One region of the Citrobacter enshiensis genome, then DNA from elsewhere that is predicted to be linked to it. Evidence: predicted binding sites of a transcription regulator. Region 1 holds the regulator's gene; the other holds the start of a gene.
The links. The regulator CRP, encoded in region 1, controls carbon source genes, mostly activating them, when cyclic AMP is high. The targets are predictions, from matches to a motif close to ATGTGANNNNNNTCACAT.
Positions count from the first base shown of each region.

Region 2: adhE (bifunctional acetaldehyde-CoA/alcohol dehydrogenase) is a predicted target of CRP. The motif match lies at 1,650-1,667, and genes of this name have one in related genera.

Region 1 is NZ_CP119862.1:367,934-372,128, forward strand. It holds gene P2W74_RS01650 (YccS/YhfK family putative transporter) at 1-1,792, opposite strand, end outside; gene crp (cAMP-activated global transcriptional regulator CRP) at 1,844-2,476, opposite strand; gene P2W74_RS01660 (OsmC family protein) at 2,785-3,189, shown strand; gene P2W74_RS01665 (phosphoribulokinase) at 3,236-4,105, opposite strand; gene P2W74_RS01670 (YheU family protein) at 4,159-4,195, opposite strand, start outside.
Region 2 is NZ_CP119862.1:2,187,647-2,191,841, reverse strand. It holds gene P2W74_RS10645 (YchE family NAAT transporter) at 767-1,414, opposite strand; gene adhE (bifunctional acetaldehyde-CoA/alcohol dehydrogenase) at 1,889-4,195, shown strand, end outside.

The sequences.
Region 1 (4,195 bases):
GCGCCAGCGTTGTCATCGCATTGATGTGCTCGACAATAAACTGGCTGTGCGTCACCCACAGTTTCATATCTGCCAGATAGTGCGCGTTAAATCCGGGTTCCTGCATGGACTGATTCAGCGAGTTGTACAGCGTGTTGTGCGCCTGATTGACACGCATACGCTGATACGCGAGCGGCGTTGCCTGTGGATTGTCGCTGAGGATCAGGCGTATAGCTTCCTGGTCGGCTTCCAGCGCGTCGTGGGCGTTTTTGCGCAACAGACCGCTCTGCCACTGCGGCCAGAGCCAGACCGTCCCGCCAAACGCGATCAGGCAGCCAATCACCGTGTCAATAAACCGCGGCACAATGTACTGCTCGCCGTTTAACGTCAGCAATTGCAGGGTATACACCGCAGTGACCGTAAACCCGACCGTTGCCCAGCCGTAGTTTTTACGAATGATCAGATAGCTCACCAGCGTAATGACCAGCATGCCCGCCAGTGTGAAGCCTTCGGGGATGTGGAAGTGTAGCGTCACGCCCGCAATCACCAACCCGACCAGCGTGCCCGCCGAACGGTGCAGTATGCGAACCCGCGTCGCACCGTAGCCGTTTTGCGTTACAAACAGAACCGTCATCAGGATCCAGTACGGTTTTGGCAGATGTAACGCGCTCCCCATCAGACTGGCGATACTCAGCATGACGCTGATGCGCCCGGCATTTCGCAGTGCGGGCGATTTGAATGACAGATAGTTTTTTAGCGCCGGGATCAGCGGGAGTCGACGCTGTTTATCCGCCATCAGGTCACGGGCATACAGCGGGCGTTGGGTCCGCAATACGCGGGCAATGCGGCTAAAGTGCCAGTAACAGAACTGACCCACCGGGTTATCGGGATGCTGGTTGGCAATTTTCTCGAGCGCGCCAATCTGCTTTTCCATGGAAAAGCGAGTCGGCAGGCGGTGATACAGAATATCATCCGCCAGGATGCGTAAGCGCGCAGCGACCGTTTGCGCGTTCCAGCGAATCACCTGCTCTGCATGGCTGCGTTCGACCAGCTTTTGCACCTCTTCCGGCTGATGCAGGCTGACGGAGATATGTTCCTGTAAGTCCAGCGCTTCCTGGAAGGCCCGCAGCAGGCGTTTATATTCATTATTGTGATGCGCCGACAGCATGTGCATTTGCTGGTAACACTGGGTGATGAGATCCACCGCTTTCTGTTGGCGTACCAACAAGGGCGGCAGCGCTTTTTCAGGATCGGCGTGCTGGGTGAGCAGGCTGTATTTGGCTTCGCAGTAGTCGGCCAGCTCGCGGTACAACAAACTGAGCGACTCGCGTAGCGGTTGTTCACGCCAGAGCCAGAACCAAAACCAGTTAAAAAGCCCGTACCACAGGGTGCCCAGGGCATAGATCAGCAACGGTTCCCAGACGGGCATGTTACCGGCCAGGCTTAGCGTGAAAATGGCGGCGATAAGCGAAGCCGGCAGGAGTCGGGCATGCAAGGCGCTGAGTTCCGCCGTCACGCCAAGAATCAGCGTTAACCCCGTCAGAATCAGCGGCAGCGGTATTGCTTGCGCGAGCAGTAGCTGCATGACCAGGCTGCATCCGGCAAACAGCGATGCGCCAATGACTAAGCGTTTGAAAAAGCGTTTGTGGGGGGTATCAAGCCCGGCAATGTTGCAGCAGGCGGGAACGAGAGAAAAGAGCAATCCCAGATGCAACTGACCAATGATAAGACCAATCGCCACAGGCAAACACAGCACCAGCGTTTGCCGCAGTGCGTAGTTGATTTCAGGATGATAGATCAGTCTTCGCCACATCGGTGCCAACAAAAATGGCGCATTACAGGGTAATGCGCTATTTCGACGGGGTTAACGAGTGCCGTAGACGACGATGGTCTTACCGTGCGCTGAGATCAGGTTCTGATCTTCCAGCATTTTCAGAATACGACCAACGGTTTCGCGAGAACAGCCAACGATCTGACCGATCTCCTGACGGGTGATTTTGATTTGCATGCCGTCCGGGTGAGTCATCGCATCGGGTTGTTTCGCCAGGTTCAGCAGAGTCTGAGCGATACGACCGGTTACGTCGAGGAAGGCAAGGTTGCCGACTTTTTCGGACGTAACTTGCAGGCGACGAGCCATCTGGGAAGACAGGCGCATCAGAATATCCGGGTTTACCTGGATCAGTTGGCGAAATTTTTTGTAGGAGATTTCAGCGACTTCACAGGCCGTTTTTGCACGTACCCATGCACTGCGTTCCTGGCCTTCTTCAAACAGGCCTAATTCGCCAATGAAATCGCCCTGATTCAGATAAGAAAGGATCATCTCTTTCCCTTCTTCGTCTTTAATCAGCACTGCCACTGAGCCTTTAACGATGTAGTACAACGTTTCTGCTTTTTCACCCTGGTGAATCAGCGTGCTCTTCGACGGGTACTTATGAATGTGGCAATGAGACAAGAACCATTCGAGAGTCGGGTCTGTTTGCGGTTTGCCAAGCACCATGCGCGGTTATCCTCTGTTATAAGCTGTCTCCAGAGCCAGAAAACGACGCTGTCTCTGGGGTTGCCAAAATATGCTTCCCGCTGCCAGGGAAGGGGGCTGCTAAAAATGTACTGCAGCCTGTAATGTGATGTCCTCTGCATACATGCAGTACGTCAATGTATTACTGTAGCATCCTGACTGTTTTAGCATAGCTTTCGCCGTGTGTCTCCTGGTGTCTCGCTTCAGCATGATGCAGGTCGCCTTCCATTGCGAGATTTGTTATGTCCGCGTAATCTGTCAGGAAAATTGAAACATTGGAGTTACGAAATATGCAAGCGCGTGTGAAATGGGTCGAAGGGTTAACCTTCCTGGGAGAGTCTGCTTCCGGCCACCAGATTTTGATGGATGGTAACTCCGGTGATAAAGCGCCGAGTCCGATGGAAATGGTGTTAATGGCCGCGGGTGGCTGCAGTGCGATTGATGTGGTGTCTATTTTGCAAAAGGGACGCCAGGACGTGACCAACTGCGAAGTGAAGCTCACTTCTGAGCGTCGTGAAGAGGCGCCGCGTCTGTTTACGCATATCAATCTGCATTTTATTGTGACCGGCAATGAACTGAAAGATGCCGCCGTTTCGCGAGCTGTTGATCTTTCTGCAGAAAAATATTGTTCCGTTGCGTTAATGCTGGAAAAAGCGGTGAATATCACGCATTCATATGAAGTGATTGCCGCGTGATCTCACGTTGCCGGAGGGCGTGACGCTTATCCGGCAACGCTGCATATTATTCGATTTTTTTGCCTTCCATCAGTCGCTGAACCAGCGGCAGCATGATCAACTCCATTGCCAGTCCCATTTTGCCGCCCGGCACGACTAATGTATTGATGTGTGAAATAAATGAGCCCTGAAGCATCGCCAGTAACCAGGGGAAATCGATCCCTTCCAGATTGCGAAAATGAATAACGACAAAGCTTTCGTCTAATGACGGGATGCCTTTTGCCGCGAAGGGATTCGAGGTGTCCACAGTGGGCACGCGCTGGAAGTTAATATGCGTACGGGAGAACTGCGGGGTGATAAAGTTGATGTAATCATCCATGGAACGGACCACCGAATCCATCACCGCTTCGCGGGAGTGCCCACGTTCGCCAGTGTCGCGGATCAGTTTCTGTATCCACTCCAGGTTAACGATCGGTACTACGCCAACCAGCAAATCCACATGGCGCGCAACGTTATGGTGCGGCGTCACTACGCCGCCGTGCAGCCCTTCATAGAACAGGACGTCGGTCGGTTCGGGCAAGGGTTGCCATGGCGTAAAGGTTCCCGGCACCTGATTCCACGGTACTGCTTCATCGTAGGTATGCAGATATTTCCGCGACTGGCCTTTGCCCGCTTGTCCGTATTCGCTGAACGTTTGTTCCAGCAGACCAAAATCATTAGCTTCGGGGCCGAAATAACTGATATGTCGCCCGGCGTCCCGCGCTTTGCGGATCGCCATGTCCATTTCCGGGCGGGTATAGCGATGAAAGCTGTCGCCTTCCACCTCGGCGGCGCGCAGATTTAACTGTGCAAAAATTTTACGGAACGCGAGGCTGGTGGTGGTGGTCCCCGCGCCGCTGGACCCTGTTACCGCAATCACCGGATGTTTGGCAGACATAACAACTCCATGAATAAACACTCGTTTTAGTATAGTCGGCCCTCAGCGGCGGATTACTCGTGCAACTGTTTTCTGGGCATGATGTTGACC
Region 2 (4,195 bases), 1.8 Mb from region 1:
TGTGTTTGTACTCCACTCATTATAATTACTGGCTTTTTAACCAGCCTGTTTAATCCCGTTAGGGTTTCTGTACAGCACCGGAGATTTTGCTGCTGTCAGTTCGTTTACTACGTTGCTATCACCGACTTTATTTATTTTGACGATTCGAATGATCGCCTTACGTCGATTCCGTCTACGCCTCCCCTGTCAGAGACGCGCTTTTATTCTGTAAATCATTTTATTGACAATAGTTCTCAACAACGTGAGATCTTCTGAAAATATCTGGCCGGAAAGTACCAAATGCGTTTCTTAACCGCCAATACAATTTACAGATTTGTTAACCAATTCTCTTTTGTAGAAAAAATACGCCAACCTGAAGACATCATTTGAGAGAATAATTCTCATAAAAAAATCACTTTCATCAATAGGTTATCTTAGATACACCACCGTCTACCGACCCAGGCATCGCGCAGAGGTCAAAATACACATAAATTTAACAAATGGTCATTATTTAGCACATTCATCTGGCATGGCGCTGAAATAACTAATAACATTTCGATAATCCTTCATCAAGCCCCTTAGTATGATGTAAATAAAATAACAGCGAGACGCGTGACTTTAAAACATCAAAATTGAATAAACTTCCGCTAAATCAACAGGAAAGCAAATTAAAAATATCGCTATGTTGATTCTTTTTTCGCGTTAATTTTCAACGTAAGTGAGCGCTTTTACTGATACTGTGAAGGAAACGGAGCCAATTATTGACTCCGTCTATATGAAAGGTGTGTCAGCTGAGGAGACCTGGGAAAATGGCTTTAAGCCCTGTCACGATGAACTCAATGCCCAACGCCATCAGCAACAGGCCCATTATACGTGTAATGACGTTAATGCCGGTTTGTCCCAGCAACCGCACCAGCCACGGCGCCATACGGAATAAGCCCCAACAGCACAGAGCAAAGATGGCAATAGCAACGAAAAAACCCACCAGGTGCATAATGTTGTTATATCGCGTACCCCAGACTATCGTCGAACTGATGGCACCCGGACCGGCCATTAAGGGTAACGCCAGCGGCACAACACCGATGTTTTCGCGTATTGCGGTTTCTGATTTTTCCTGTGTGTTCTGCTTATCTTCGCCCAGTTTCCCGCTGATCATCGACATCGCAATCGTGACAACCAGAATCCCACCCGCGATCCTGAACGAATCAATCGAAATACCGAAAAGCTGCAAAATGCCGTCACCCAGGAAGAGTGAAGTCCACAAAATGATGGCGACCGACAAGTTAGCGGTCAGGTTTGTCTTATTGCGCGCCGCCGCCGTTTGGTAGCTGGTCATACTGATAAAGACAGGAATAATCCCAACCGGGTTAACCAGCGCAAATAACCCGATGAAAAATTTAAAGTAAACAGGAAAGTCAAATAACGTTTGGATCACGGTTAGCTCCGAAGCGTTAGCCGTATGAAGTTAGTCGTCAATAATGGTAAAACCGCGCTGAAGATACGCCTTTTAGCAGCATACTTCACCTCAAATCTGCGTAATCTCTCTATATTCTCCAGTGTTATTAATATGTGTGGATTATGCTAATGTAACCATCATTCACCACAACAATTCACCAACACTTAATGTAAATTGCTAAAAGGGCCTGCTGAAAGGTGTCAGCTTTGCGTAAATTTGATCTTGATCACGTAATAACTACTCAGAAGTGAGTAATCTTGCTTACGCCACCTGGAAGCACGCGTTAGAATTTGTTAGCGCTAACGCATGAGCTCTTTTAGTAAATCAGAGCAAAATGGACGTTAAGTAACCGTTTGATTTTCAGACTTTTCTACAAACTTTCGTCGATCTGTCTATACTCTCGTATCGAGCAGATGATTTACTAAAAAAGTTTAACATTATCAGGAGAGCATTATGGCTGTTACTAATGTCGCTGAACTTAACGCACTTGTAGAGCGCGTAAAAAAAGCCCAGCGTGAATATGCCAGTTTCACTCAAGAACAGGTTGACAAAATCTTCCGCGCCGCCGCTCTGGCCGCTGCAGATGCTCGAATTCCTCTCGCCAAGATGGCCGTTGCCGAATCCGGCATGGGTATCATCGAAGATAAAGTGATTAAAAACCACTTCGCTTCTGAATACATCTATAACGCCTATAAAGATGAAAAGACTTGTGGTGTGCTGGATGAAGACCACACCTTCGGGACTATCACCATTGCTGAACCGATTGGTATCATCTGTGGTATCGTTCCGACCACTAACCCGACGTCTACGGCGATCTTCAAATCGTTGATCAGCCTGAAGACCCGTAACGCCATCATCTTCTCTCCGCACCCGCGTGCTAAAGATGCAACAAACAAAGCTGCCGACATCGTTTTGCAGGCTGCTATCGCTGCAGGGGCACCGAAAGATCTGATCGGCTGGATCGATCAACCTTCCGTAGAACTGTCAAACGCATTGATGCACCACCCGGACATCAACCTGATCCTTGCTACCGGTGGTCCGGGCATGGTTAAGGCTGCGTACAGCTCGGGTAAACCGGCTATCGGCGTAGGCGCAGGCAACACGCCAGTTGTTATCGACGAAACGGCCGATATCAAACGTGCGGTGGCTTCCGTACTGATGTCTAAAACCTTCGATAACGGCGTAATCTGTGCTTCTGAACAGTCCGTTGTTGTTGTTGACTCCGTATACGATGCAGTTCGTGAACGTTTCGCTACCCACGGCGGCTACATGCTGCAGGGCAAAGAGCTGAAAGCCGTTCAGGACATCATCCTGAAAAATGGCGCGCTGAACGCAGCGATTGTTGGTCAGCCAGCGTACAAAATCGCTGAACTGGCAGGCTTCACCGTACCAGAAACCACCAAGATTCTGATCGGCGAAGTGAAAGTTGTTGACGAAAGCGAGCCGTTTGCTCACGAAAAACTGTCTCCTACGCTGGCAATGTACCGCGCTAAAGATTTCGAAGATGCCGTACTTAAAGCAGAGAAACTGGTCGCCATGGGCGGTATCGGTCACACCTCTTGCCTGTACACTGACCAGGACAACCAGCAGGATCGCGTCAACTACTTCGGTCAGATGATGAAAACCGCGCGTATCCTGATCAACACCCCGGCTTCTCAGGGTGGTATCGGTGACCTGTACAACTTTAAACTCGCGCCTTCCCTGACTCTGGGTTGTGGTTCCTGGGGTGGTAACTCCATCTCTGAAAACGTTGGTCCGAAACACCTGATCAACAAGAAAACCGTTGCTAAGCGAGCTGAAAACATGTTGTGGCACAAACTTCCGAAATCTATCTACTTCCGTCGTGGCTCACTGCCAATCGCACTGGATGAAGTGATTACCGATGGTCACAAACGTGCGCTGATCGTAACTGACCGCTTCCTGTTCAACAACGGCTATGCTGACCAGATCACCTCTGTTCTGAAAGCCGCAGGCGTTGAAACTGAAGTGTTCTTTGAAGTTGAAGCTGACCCAACGCTGAGTGTTGTTCGCAAAGGTGCTGAACTGGCTAACTCCTTCAAACCAGACGTTATTATCGCTCTGGGTGGTGGTTCCCCGATGGACGCCGCGAAAATTATGTGGGTCATGTACGAGCATCCGGAAACTCACTTCGAAGAACTGGCGCTGCGCTTTATGGATATCCGTAAACGTATCTACAAGTTCCCGAAAATGGGCGTGAAAGCGAAAATGGTCGCTGTCACCACTACCTCCGGTACCGGTTCTGAAGTTACCCCGTTTGCGGTTGTAACCGACGACGCGACTGGTCAGAAATATCCGCTGGCTGACTACGCGCTGACTCCGGACATGGCAATTGTTGATGCCAACCTGGTTATGGAAATGCCTAAGTCTCTGTGTGCGTTCGGTGGTCTGGATGCCGTTACTCACGCTCTGGAAGCTTACGTTTCTGTACTGGCTTCTGAGTTCTCTGACGGTCAGGCTCTGCAGGCGCTGAAACTGCTGAAAGATAACCTGCCGGCGTCCTACAATGAAGGGGCTAAAAACCCGGTAGCGCGCGAGCGTGTACACAGTGCAGCGACTATCGCCGGTATCGCGTTTGCTAACGCCTTCCTGGGTGTATGTCACTCCATGGCGCATAAACTGGGTTCTCAGTTCCACATTCCTCACGGTCTGGCGAACGCCCTGCTGATCTGTAACGTTATTCGTTACAACGCAAACGACAACCCGACCAAACAGACGGCATTCAGCCAGTACGACCGTCCG